4 regions of the Rossellomorea sp. LjRoot5 genome follow, and region 2 is predicted to be linked to each of the others. Evidence: predicted binding sites of a transcription regulator. Region 2 holds the regulator's gene; each other region holds the start of a gene.
The links. The regulator Rex, encoded in region 2, represses fermentation and respiration genes when NADH is low (regulators of the CRP and FNR family bind a similar motif). The targets are predictions, from matches to a motif close to TTGTGAAATATTTCACAA.

Region 1 (3,285 bases), 3.2 Mb from region 2:
TCACTGCCGGGCAGAAGCGCAGTACAAACGGCATCCGCTTGAATTGGATTTTGAAGAAGGAAAAAAACTGATAGATGACATCTATGAAATGAACAACCCGATGCTTGTGTTCACAGGCGGAGATCCGCTCATGCGGCCTGACGTATATGATATTGCTTCCTATGCGATTCAAAAAGGAGTGCGTGTCTCCATGACACCAAGCGCAACACCCAACGTCACCAAGGAGTCCATTGAGAAAGCGAAAGAAGTAGGTCTTGCTCGCTGGGCGTTCAGTCTGGACGGTCCGACAGCAGAAGTACATGACCATTTCAGAGGAACATCCGGTTCATTCGACTTGACCATGAACGCGATCAACTACATCCTCGAACTTGAACTTCCTCTTCAAATCAACACCGTCATCTCCCGCTATAATGTCGACATGCTTGAAGAAATGGCCGAATTGGTAGAGGAGTTAAATTGCGTGTTGTGGAGTGTCTTCTTCCTTGTGTCGATCGGGAGAGGTAAAGAAGCAGACATGATTTCACCCGTGGAGCACGAAAAAGTATTCCGCTGGCTGAATCAATTAAGCCTCCGGGTGCCTTTCGATATAAAAACCACTGCCGCGCAGCATTACCGACGTGTGGTCATCTCAGAAAAAATGAGACAAAATAAAGATGAACAAAAAAAGATTCAATATCAGGATGCTTTACATTCAGGCAAAACTGGTCAATTTGATGGTCTGGGACGGGCACCGAGAGGAATAAATGACGGGAATGGATTTGTCTTCATCTCCCATATCGGGGACGTCTATCCCAGCGGACTTCTCCCCATCAAAGCCGGGAATGTAAGGCAGCAGCCGCTATCCGAAATTTACAGGCACTCACCTATTTTTAAAGACCTGAGAAATCCTGATAAATATAAAGGGAAATGCGGACAATGCGAATTCCGCTACGTGTGCGGAGGTTCCCGCTCAAGAGCCTATGCCCTGACAGGCGATTACATGGAAAGCGAACCAGCATGCGTGTATATACCGAAGAGCATGAGGAAAAGAGTGTTTAGATGGTGATAATGTTGATAGTCCAAACGCAGAAAGGAGCCCTTCATGTTAAATAAAGAAGATATTAAAAAGCATCTGCAAACCGTTCCACTATTCAAGGAGTTATCCGACGATGAACTGCAGCCAATCATATCAATCTCATCTTCAAGAATATACAATGCCCGTTCGATTATTTTCATGCAGGAAGAACCTCTCGACCGTGTCTTCTTCATCCACTCCGGCATCGTGAAAATTTATAAAACCGATGCCACTGGAAAAGAACAGATTGTATCGGTACTTGAGGACGGTGAAATGTTCCCTCACGCCGGTTTTTTCAGGCAAGGGACATTTCCTGCAAACGCCGAGGTCATAAAAAAAGCGCAGCTCATCGTCACCCCCATTAAAGATTTCGAGAAAATCCTGATTCAACACCCTGAGCTTTGCATTAAGTTATTCCGGGTTCTAGGGGGTAAAATTGTCGATCTTCAAAGCCGCCTGGAAGAGAAAATTCTCCACAATACGTATGAACAGGTCATTATGCTTCTCCTGCGTCTATCAAAGTCCAATGGTGTGAAGCTTGAAAACCTGTATAAAATCACTACCCATTTTACGAACAGAGAACTCGCCAACATGATCGGCACCTCGCGTGAAACAGTCAGTAGAACTCTTAACCAGCTAAGGAAAAAAGATCTCATTGAGCTTGATGCAGAAGGGTTCTATGTGATCGACCCCGACAAACTGAAAGAGGAAATCATTCATTGATCACGGACAGGACGAGTGCTCTTTTCTGAAGAGAATGACTGTCAAAAATTCAGTTAACCCGTGATGAATTTCATTCTAATCTGTGATATGTATCACGAAAGTCTCGTTCAGTTGTTGATATGATAAAGACAGTTAAACAAGTAAAACGACAAATATGGAGGGATTAAAATGACACAAATATTCACAGAGTCATCCATAATAGGGAATATCGTCACAGAATTTCCGAAAGCAAGCGACTTTTTCAAGGCGAATCGAATCGACTTTTGCTGTGGAGGAAATCGCCCTTTAATTGAAGCGATCGAAGAAAGGAACCTTTCGTCAGAAGAAGTCCTCACCGAGTTAAATGCACTGTACGAGGAAGCCAAGAGATTGAACGAATCCACCATCAACTGGGAACAGGCTTCACTCACGGAGTTGATTCAATATATCGTCGGCAAACATCACCGTTACTTAAATGAAGAACTGCCTAAACTGACTCCATATGTGACCAAGGTACTTCGCGTTCACGGAGCACAGCACCCCCATTTAGCACAGATTCATAAACTGTTTAACCAGTTGAAGGTTGAACTTGAGCAGCATACAATCAAAGAAGAAACGGAAGACTTCCCGGCCCTTATTGCATTCGAAGAGGATCCAAAGCCTGAAAACAAGGAGAAATTATCGACCATTCTTTCTGCTTTGGAAGACGAGCATCAACATGCAGGAGATATTATAAAAGAAATACGAAAGGTCACTTATGATTTCACTCCTCCTCCAGGTGCATGCGTGACCTACCGCCTTGTATATCAGCGTCTGGAAGAACTGGAATCCGATTTATTCGAGCATATCCACTTGGAAAATAATATTCTTTTCCCTCGTGCTGTACAGACGATGTAATCTGGAATAAATAGTGAGGTTGGGACAAAAGTATTTAGTTGAAAGAAAATCCGAACGATCATTCGAAATTCTTTTTTGAAAATCGAAATCGTTCGGATTTTTCATTGGGATGTAGTAAGTAGTGGTTGATTTCCGCTCCAGGTGCTCGCTTTCCGCGGGGCTGGCGGTGAGCCTCCTCGGCTGCGCCTCCGGGGTCTCACCTGTCCAGCGTTTCCCGCAGGAGTCGAGCACCTTCCGCTCCAATCAACTTTCGAAGCATAAGTGTTTCACTATAACATTGTAATGTCAAGATTGCTTCACCATTGCCCAACTCTTATTCTATTAGTTGCTGTGATCGATTACCGTTAATTATACACACACTCTTTCTTGCCATTTGTGACGATAATCACAGGCTCTAATAAGAGTCTTCCCATTTTTCACTGAACATGTCATACACGATATAAATACTGATACAAAGCCCCATCGTCCAGAACCCCCAGCCGAGTGTAACCTGTTCCACAATCAGATAGTTGTTACATAGCTGATTGGGAGAAAATATATAGATCCATCCCATGAGGGCGGATAAAAGGGTCATAACGATTAGGACAACCCTCTTCGTTCCATTGGTTACTTTCGTCCAGCTGTCCCTGAGA
Region 2 (3,285 bases):
AACCGAATTTAAATGCGCCTTCCAAAGGGTGTAGTTTATTCACCAATGTTTTTAAAAGCGTCGACTTTCCGATGCCGTTTGGACCGACCAGTGCGATACTGTCTCCTTTTTTGACAGAGAAATCGATATGGGAGGAAATCGTCTCGTTTTTCCCGTAGCCAATGGTAAGGTCCTGGACGTGCAGCACGTCATTCCCACTTGGGCGGTCGATTTGAAATGCGAAGCTGGCAGATTTCTCATCCCCGAGTGGGCGGTCCATCCTATCCATACGCTCCAGTTTTTTTCGCCGGCTCTGTGCCATTTTCGTAGTGGAAGCCCTTGCGATGTTCCGTTGAATGAAGTCTTCGAGCTTTGCGACTTCTTGCTGCTGACGTTCGAACATTTTGAGATCTTTCTCATAGTCCTCTGCTTTTTGTTCAAGATACCTGCTGTAATTCCCCAGGTATTTCTTACTCCTGTTACGGGAAATCTCATACACTTGATTGACGACGCTGTCTAAAAAGTAGCGATCATGGGAAACGATCAAGACGGCTCCTTCATAGCTCTGCAGATACGATTCAAGCCAAGATAACGTTTCGATATCCAAGTGGTTGGTCGGCTCATCAAGGATGAGGATGTCAGGCTTGGTCAGTAGAAGCTTACCAAGGGCCAAACGGGTTTTCTGGCCGCCGCTCAATGTGGATATCTTTGTTTCGTAATCAAAATCGGCGAAGTTCAATCCGTGAAGGACGGAACGGATATCCGCTTCATACTGATAGCCGCCGGAATCTTTGAAGAGAACCTGGAGTTGATCGTATTCCTTCAATACCCGTTGATAGACATCCTCTTGCTCATATACTGAAGGATCGGCCATTTGCTGCTCCAGTGATCGTAATTTCTTTTCCTGCAGTTTCAATTCCTCAAAGACGGTCAGCATCTCAGACCAGATGGATAGATCAGATTCTAGACCCGTATTTTGGGCAAGATACCCGATGGAGACGCCCTTTGGCTTAGTGATCTCCCCGGAATCGTAGGAGAGGTGACCTGCAATTATTTTTAGAAGAGTCGACTTTCCTGCGCCATTACGGCCGACAAGGGCAACGCGATCTCTAGTCTGTATTTCAAGTTTAATATTTGATAGGATATTATCTGCACCGAAGTTCTTTGTTAGTTGATTCACTTGTAAAAGAATCATGACGTTTCACCTCTATTTCATAGTGCTAGTGTACCGTATTTGAGAGGGGAACGGCAATAAATCGACTATTAATCTTCGTACACTTAGGATAAAATATAGTGTATGATGAGTAGTAGAGTTTAATAAATTCTGGATGCTTTCAATTTTGGAAGCGGTATCAGAGGTTTTGAATAGATGTGGGGGAATACAATATGAACCAGGATACAACGAAAATTCCACAGGCAACGGCCAAGCGCCTTCCGCTATATTATCGGTTTATCAAGAATCTGTACTCATCCGGTAAGCAGAGGGTTTCATCGAAGGAATTAAGTGAAGCGGTGAAAGTTGATTCTGCTACGATCCGCAGGGACTTTTCTTATTTTGGTGCATTGGGTAAAAAGGGATACGGCTATAATGTCAATTATCTGTTATCCTTCTTCCGTAAGACACTGGATCAGGATGCCCTTACGAAGGTTGTGCTGATCGGGGTGGGGAATCTTGGTACAGCGTTTCTTCATTATAATTTCATCAAGAATAATAATACGAAGATCGAAATGGCTTTTGAGGTGGATGAAAAGAAGGTCGGGACTCAAATCAGCGATGTACCCGTTTTTCATTTAGATGATTTAGAAGAGGGTCTTGTGGGGCATGATATTGAAGTAGCGATTCTGACGGTGCCGGCATCTTCTGCTCAGAATATCACAGACCGATTGGTTTCTTCGAATATAAAGGGGATACTGAATTTCACCCCTGCGAGATTGACGGTGCCTGACCATATCCGCGTCCATCACATCGACTTGGCGGTGGAACTTCAGTCACTCGTTTACTTCTTGAAGCATTATTCAGAGGATGACACGGAAATGTCACAAGATGGAATCATAACAGAATAGAAAATTCTTCATATTTACGTTATGATAGAATGGTAAAAGAGGAGGTGTCTCATTATGCCAGGTCCAGGTAGCCTCGTATTAATAGCAGTCGTTGCTTTACTTATTTTCGGTCCTAAGAAACTTCCGGAATTAGGAAAAGCGGCAGGAAATACATTGCGTGAATTTAAAAATGCAACAAAAGGCTTAGCAGATGATGAAGACGAAAAAAATAATAGTGCTAAGTAGAGTAGGATGAACGCCATGAGTCAAAGAGACATGACAGTTTATGAACATATAGGAGAATTGCAAAAACGACTCATGTTTGTAGTCGTTTTCTTCTTGTTAGCAGTTGTTGTAAGCTTCTTTCTTGCGGAACCGCTGATCAGGTACTTACAGCATGCCGATGAAGCGAAAGAATTAACCATGAATGCCTTTCGTATCACAGATCCTCTCAAGATCTATATGGAAATGATCATGTTCATTGCTTTGATCATGACATCCCCTATCATTCTCTTTCAAGTCTGGTCTTTTGTCAGTCCGGGTTTATACGAAAGAGAAAGAAAAGTGACGCTTAGTTATATTCCAGTTTCCCTAATCCTTTTCTTAGGTGGATTGTCATTTTCTTATTTTATTTTGTTTCCATATATCGTGAAATTCATGATGGGTTTATCAATGAATCTCAATATAGAACAAGTGATCGGAATAAACGAATATTTTCATTTCTTATTCCAGATCACGATTCCTTTTGGTTTTCTCTTTCAGTTACCCGTAGCCATGCTTTTTCTTACACGGTTAGGTATCATCACGCCGATGATGATGGGGAAGATGAGGAAAGCAGCCTACTTTATCTTATTGGTCATCGCGGCTCTTATCACGCCACCCGATATTGTGTCTCATCTAATGGTGACGGTACCGCTGTTCATACTATATGAAATCAGCATCTGGATCTCCAAGATCGGATACAAAAAGGTATTGGAAGCGGAGCAGAAGCTTGAAATGGAACAGTACGAGGACAAAAATAAGGATTGATCAAATGATCAATCCTTATTTTTTGTTCTTTATTTGTTTTTTAATTTTGAAATGCAGCATAATCATCCTTAACCCGGAACCGAAGTCCAGGGTCGCAAGAAAGATGAGCATATACGTGAAAAATCCCCAACCTTCATCATTCTGTACGTTTTGTACAGCAAAATAGGTGAAGAGCACACCGAGAAGGAGATAGATCACTCCCGAGAATAATGGTGATCTCCTCATAGAAATAAT
Region 3 (3,285 bases), 980 kb from region 2:
TGTCAGGGATCTCAGCCATTACGGCTCCTGCCCTTATCATCGTGGGCAGCCTGATGATGGGCAGCATCTCTCAAATTAAATGGGATCAGTTGGATGAAGCCTTCCCAGCATTCCTCATCATCCTGAGCATGCCCTTAACATCCAGCATCGCAACGGGGATTGCACTGGGATTCATTTCTTATCCTTTACTTAAAGTAGTGAAAGGACAATGGAAACAAGTCCATCCTCTTGTTTATATCTTTGCTGTCCTGTTCTTCTATCAGCTGGCATTCCTGCCTCATTAATTTATAATAGAACTTTTAAGACCGTTCACAGTGAACGGTCTTTTTTTATGGGCTGCGATTATATTCTTGATACACTCTCGAGATTTCTATCTTGGAATGTTAAACAGTATACATCCGGCATCTCAAGCTCTCTCCAGAATTCCACACCATATTTCCCATCAAAATAATTCATGATCAGGACCATAATATTTCCGTGGGTTCCAATCACCACGTTTTTACCATTATATTCTTTCAATATTTTAAATATCCCATGTACCCCCCTCTTTTGAGCGGTAAGGTTCGACTCTCCCCCTTCTAATGAAAGGGACGGATCTGCCCAAACCGATGAAATGGCTTCCTGAAAATTTTTCACGGGTACTGATGATAGAGTGCGTTCTCTCATCTCTTCTACTAATTCGATTTCCTGATTGATATGTCGGGCTATACCTTCTACTGTTTCCATGGCTCTTTTATAAGGACTGGAACAAACGACATCAATCTTTTCTTTTATTAGTCGTCCGGTCACATTGAGTGCATCCCGTCTTCCTTTTTCAGACAATGGCCTCGTACGCTCTTCAGAGGTATAAATCGAGTGGGCATGCCTGACCAGATATAATTTAGTCACGTTCATACACGTTCACTCCTTTCTCTTTGCCACCATAAATAGGACCGCTCTGTTTGAACAGCCCCTGACTATTCGATATGTACTACAACATTAAGTTACTCGGGTATGAACTCCATCAACCAGGAATCATGGTATACCCCTTCATGAAGCTCATGCTCCCGCAATATTCTTGCTTTACTATATCCACATTTTTCATAACAACGGATCGCTCTCGTGTTCCATGTCATCGGGTCCATCACGAGGCGGTGGACTCCCTCCTTCTGAAGCAGGTACTCCACCACAGCACGGATAAGCTGTGTTCCGACTCCTTTATTCCAATACCCTGCCTCCCCGATGAATTGATCCGTACCGTAAATCACTTCATCCAGATTCGTATAGCCGTAGCGTATCATCGTCTCATGATCGAGCTGATAATATTGGAGATAACCAATTTCAATTCCTTCATACTCAACAAGACAACTCATGACACCCCTATCCGAGAAGAATTTCTCCTCCACCATCTCGGGGGTGAAAGGACGGTCCCTTCCTTCATAAAATTCCAGGACCACGGGATCCGATAACCACCTTGAGAGCGTATACTTATCCCCATCCACTAACGGACGGACATTCAACTCCCCACTCTTCACATTCATACACCCACACCTCCATAAACAAACCTCTTCCTATATACATTCATCAGAGCCAATAAAAAACCCTTCTTTTTAGAGGGATGGACCTTGATTCCTAGGACCAGGTCCTAGGAATCAAGGTCCGTCCCTCTCCGATAACTTCGACACATTTGTGAATAATTTCACAAATATGTATGATATGATACGTTTATCAATAGAATATCAGTGCAAAACATGTTATGATCTATTTGTGAATAACTTCACAATATTAGCAGTTTCAATCCAATCCTCCCCTCGAATCATCAGGGACGCATGTTACCAATCGCAAGGACAAATTATAAAAGAATAGGTGATGACGTATGACAATCAAATGCACAAACAAAATAGCTTTAATCGGTACAGGATTTGTCGGTTCCAGTTATGCCTTCGCTCTTCTCAATCAAGGAATCGCCCATGAGCTTGTGATGATCGACCTGAATAAGGAGAAAGCCGACGGAGATGCACGTGATTTAAATCACGGTCTTGCCTTTGCTTCCCCGATGAAGATTTCAGCAGGAGATTATCGTGATTGTAAAGACGCTGATTTGGTCGTCATCACTGCCGGAGCAAATCAAGCGCCTGGTGAAACCAGATTGGACCTCGTAGAGAAAAATGTGAAGATTTTCAAAAACATCGTAGACTCCGTCATGAAAAGTGGTTTCAACGGAATCTTCCTTGTCGCGACGAATCCTGTCGACATCTTAACCTATGCCACGTGGAAATTCTCCGGCCTGCCGAAAGAGAGAGTCATCGGCTCCGGGACAATACTCGATACAGCCAGACTCCGCTACTTGGTTGGTCAGCACTTCGATATTGATACTCGAAATATCCACGCCTATATCATGGGGGAACATGGTGACACGGAGTTCCCGGTTTGGAGCCATACGACGGTTGGTGCAAGTCAGTTGAATGAACTGATTGATATGGAGCAGGAGAACGTCCAGAAAGAACTGGATGACATTTTTGTCAATGTAAGGGACGCAGCCTATCACATCATCGAACGAAAAGGGGCAACGTATTACGGAATCGCCATGGGACTTGCCCGGATTACTAAAGCCATCTTCAATAATGAAAACAGCATCCTGACCGTTTCTGCCCTTCTCGAAGGAGAGTATCAGGAACAGGACATGTATATCGGCGTACCGGCCATCATCAATCGGGATGGGATCCGAAAGGTTGTCGAACTTCCGTTGAATGAAAAAGAAAAGGCCCAGTTCTCCCATTCTGCACAAACATTGAAAAACGTCATGAGAAAAGCGTTGGAAACTTGATTCACCACCTTTTCCAAGCAGATTAGACACGCACGCCCACTCCCCCTCCTCATAAGATAAAGAGAATTCTTTATGAGGAGGTTCTTCTATGTACGATCACAGACAACTATTCCCCGGCTTGCCCGGTGGCGGATCCGGCGGCGGATTTCCTGGTTTTCCTGGGGGAGGACAGGGTTCCGGTGGAGGCTTCCCAGGCATACCTGGATTTCCAGGCGGCGGTGGAGGTTCTGGTGGCGGCGGCTTCCCAGGCATTCCGGGTTTTCCCGGTGGAGGCCAAGGGGCACCAAGCTCACCACCCCCTTCAGGCGGGCAGGGCGGACAAAACCAACCACCACCCGGTCCACCACCGAACTTCCAACCACAAAAAACGGCATTTCAAGGAACGCAGGGTGGACCGAGCACCTTCGCAGTCGACCCGGGTGCCATCAGAAGATGCTTATTCCGATATACCTATATATGGTTAAGAAGAGATGCTTTCT
Region 4 (3,285 bases), 990 kb from region 2:
ATTTCAGCAATCCCTGCTTTTTCTGCAGCGAATTCGATTTCTTCACGGGTGACCCCCTCTCTTCCCCCGATCTCAATATTCTCAGCTATCGTGCCTGAGAATAAGTACGGATTCTGTGAGATGTAACTCATTTGATCAAACCAGTCTCTTTCCACGTATTCGCCTCTTGATACTCCATTAATGAGGATATCTCCCTCTGAGGGATCAAGCAGACCCCCTATCAAATGAAGGAGGGTTGTCTTCCCTGCCCCACTCTGACCGACAATGGCCACTTGGCCCCGTGATGGGAAGACGGCGGTGACCCCTTGCAGGGCATATCCTTTTTCACCATAAGAGAACCCGAGGTTACGCAGTTCAATGGTGGGAGATTTCCCATTTGCGGACATTTCCCTATTCCCCCATTTGACCGGCTGATCCTTTTCCTGAAGCTCCTCCATGACCTTCTTAGCGGCGCCCATGCTTCCACGCCCGGTATGAAACGCATTCCCCAGCTCTTTTAAAGACTGATAGAATTCCGGTGCCAGGACAAGAACGAAGAAGGCGGTAAAGAATGGGATACTCTCAAAGACTACCAACTTCAGCCCCACCTCCAGGGCGATCAGGCCGATACTTAGCATGGAAATGAATTCAAGCATCAACGAAGACAGAAATGCCGTCTTCAATACGTCCATGGTCGCTTCCCGGAAGTCCAGACTACTTGATTTGATCTCCACTTTCTGTTGAGCTCCCCTCCCAAGTAACTTTAAAGTAGTCAATCCTTGAAGAGTATCGAGGAATCTTCCTGAAAAAGCGGTCAGCTTGTCCATCTGCTTCTCTGATTTCTTCTTGGTCATGACCCCGATGATGGCCATGAATAATGGGATGAATGGAGCCGTCACCACCATGATCAAACCTGTATACACATGCTCCGTGAAGATGGTGATCAACAGGATCAAAGGAACGATGGAGGTTTGAATCCTTTGAGGTATATACTGACTGTAATACCCGTCCAACCCATCGACCGCATCCATCATCGTACTGACCTTTTGTCCGGATTGACCCTGAATGGAGGCCTGAATCGGGTTTTTTGCCCATTTCTTTAACAGCCGTTCCCTCAAATCCTTCTTCACCGTTGCGGCCATCCTGATTCCTGTCTGTCCATTGACATATGAAAGGAAAGCTCTCCCCGTAAGAACAACAAGCAAGGCCCCAAGCATAGGGAGGACTTCCTGGAACTCAAGCTTCTCTATAAAAATTGCATTGACAATGCTTACGAGCAAATAAGCCTGTCCAACAACGACTCCCCCCATCAACAGGGACGCCCCATAAAGGGTGAGTGTTGATGCTCTTTGCTCTTTAGCCAATTGATTAAGCTCTTTCATCGCAGTTCTCAACTCCAATGTTAAAAGTTAGTGAAATATTTCACAATCTAATAACTTCATTATAGTAAACTTGTTCCCTTTATGCATCTTTTGGGATTGACCGTTTTGTGACAATTTTATAATAAAAAATAGAGAGAAAATAACCTCTCTACTTTTTCCATATCATATTTCCAGTAAGTCCTTCGTCACCCGCCTGATGATTTCCGGCAGTACGGAGAACGTATAGGGTTTATACACTCTTTCGGTCCACTGATGACCATCTTTCCCGTAGACTCCTATATTAATGGAGGGGATGTTCAGCTTTCTGATCAAGTCGATGGGCACCGGATACAGGTGATCGATGAGGGGCAGATTCTTCTTGAACACTTCAATATCTTCATCTTCTTCATGAAGAGAAAGAAAGCTGCCATCTGCGAGATAAGGGAAAAACCGTTTGATGACGAATTCTTCGCCTGTCTCATTGGATATATCTTCTAAGCAGGTTCCGAGCACCTCTCTCACCTTTTTGCCGTACTCATTTTCCTCATTCACAAAATTATGTGGTAGAAAAGGAGGAGCGAAGAACAGGATGACTCTTGGTGTCCGGTCGGGATCAAGATGCTGCAGGGCTTCCACCATCGTATAAGCAATCGTCCGCCTGTCCTCCCCTTCCATATCATGAAAGATTTTCTTCATGACAGGGTCCGGATCTAAGCCCCTTTCTTTCAGCCAGAATATATACTCCCTTAATGTAAGGACTTCCACTTCCCATGAAAATTCCCGTTCAGGGAATCCGTGATAATTCCGGTACTGTTCAAACTGCTTTTTGCTTCGCTCTTCCATTTCACTTACTACCTTCAAGGCGACCTTTTTCATATCGTACAGCACTTCCCGAGCCGTTCTTTCATATACAAAATAGTTGAAATAAAGAGAAGCGCTGAGAGGAGTCTGAACATTATACGTATGCTTATCATCTTTAAAATAGAGACATGAAGGCGGCAGGGTGAATTCACCCGGAATATCCTCCAAATAGTCAAGATTCTGATTGATTTCGAGATTGATCTTGGAAGCGATCACGGTCGGATCAATCGAAGTCAGGACATCCCCGACATGCGCTTCCCTTCCATATATATAGAAACTTGGCAGAAGCTTTCCAGCCGCTCCGGTATAGATGTATCGTTTACAATCACCGTCATAAATAGGCGAAATGAAATCCGTATTGATCGCTGCCAAATAGTCCATTCCTTCGTTTTTCAAGCGGTGGAGATCACTTAAAGCCGCAATCATCCCGGCATGCTCACTTTCTTCATCCCCATTGAAGAGGTAGAGTAAATTCCCACCCGGCTGTTTTTCACCTGTATGATATAAAAGATTCGCTAAATGGACGGCGATCCCGCTCTGCATATCCAAGGCGCCCCTCCCGAACAGCCAGTTCCCTGAAAGGGCATCTTCCTTTACCTTTTCTTCCCCTTCATAATCCATGAAGTACTTCTGCAGGAAGTCCGGATCATGGGCCATATCCTGGAGGGCTCCATAATCGTCGGTCCCCACCGTATCGTAATGGGCATGAAATACGACGGTTTTAGAGGCCGTCCCTTTCACAAGGGCAAAAACGTTCTTCCTTCCAATCGGATCGTTAGGGACTTCCTGGAGCCAGACTCTATCGGGATGATGCTTGAAATATGGGAACGAAGAGATCAGCTTATATATAAATAGAGCTTTCTCACTTTCTCCGATTGTACCGTTATAACTTTTCAGAGCGATTAAAGATCGTGTGATGAGTTCAATTTGTTCAGAAGTTGACTTATTTTTCAGTTGAGTATACATAGTACCGCCCCTTTCTTAAAGAAATATGAGCCTATGCGTGGTAAATCGTTCAATGCATGGGCATTATAGAAACTGATTCCTCTATAATTGATAACATCTTATCGAAAAAGGATGGGGT

Region 1: a site for Rex is predicted at 1,858-1,875, ahead of ric (iron-sulfur cluster repair di-iron protein). Genes of this name have one in related genera too.
Region 3: a site for Rex is predicted at 1,667-1,684, ahead of ACSQ2E_RS16350 (L-lactate dehydrogenase). Genes of this name have one in related genera too.
Region 4: a site for Rex is predicted at 1,390-1,407, ahead of cydD (thiol reductant ABC exporter subunit CydD). Genes of this name have one in related genera too.

The regions. Positions count from the first base shown of each region.
Region 1 is NZ_CAXUQN020000001.1:993,763-997,047, reverse strand. It holds gene ACSQ2E_RS05080 (TIGR04053 family radical SAM/SPASM domain-containing protein) at 1-1,045, shown strand, start outside; gene ACSQ2E_RS05075 (Crp/Fnr family transcriptional regulator) at 1,082-1,777, shown strand; gene ric (iron-sulfur cluster repair di-iron protein) at 1,946-2,653, shown strand; gene ACSQ2E_RS05065 (hypothetical protein) at 3,048-3,285, opposite strand, start outside.
Region 2 is NZ_CAXUQN020000001.1:4,193,228-4,196,512, reverse strand. It holds gene ACSQ2E_RS21350 (ABC-F family ATP-binding cassette domain-containing protein) at 1-1,174, opposite strand, end outside; gene ACSQ2E_RS21345 (redox-sensing transcriptional repressor Rex) at 1,366-2,043, shown strand; gene ACSQ2E_RS21340 (twin-arginine translocase TatA/TatE family subunit) at 2,098-2,268, shown strand; gene tatC (twin-arginine translocase subunit TatC) at 2,284-3,051, shown strand; gene ACSQ2E_RS21330 (YdiK family protein) at 3,067-3,276, opposite strand; gene ACSQ2E_RS21325 (CPBP family intramembrane glutamic endopeptidase) at 3,273-3,285, opposite strand, start outside.
Region 3 is NZ_CAXUQN020000001.1:3,208,706-3,211,990, forward strand. It holds gene ACSQ2E_RS16335 (NCS2 family permease) at 1-284, shown strand, start outside; gene ACSQ2E_RS16340 (histidine phosphatase family protein) at 343-888, opposite strand; gene ACSQ2E_RS16345 (GNAT family N-acetyltransferase) at 984-1,520, opposite strand; gene ACSQ2E_RS16350 (L-lactate dehydrogenase) at 1,856-2,806, shown strand; gene ACSQ2E_RS16355 (hypothetical protein) at 2,895-3,285, shown strand, end outside.
Region 4 is NZ_CAXUQN020000001.1:3,204,280-3,207,564, forward strand. It holds gene cydD (thiol reductant ABC exporter subunit CydD) at 1-1,361, opposite strand, end outside; gene ACSQ2E_RS16330 (M20/M25/M40 family metallo-hydrolase) at 1,524-3,167, opposite strand.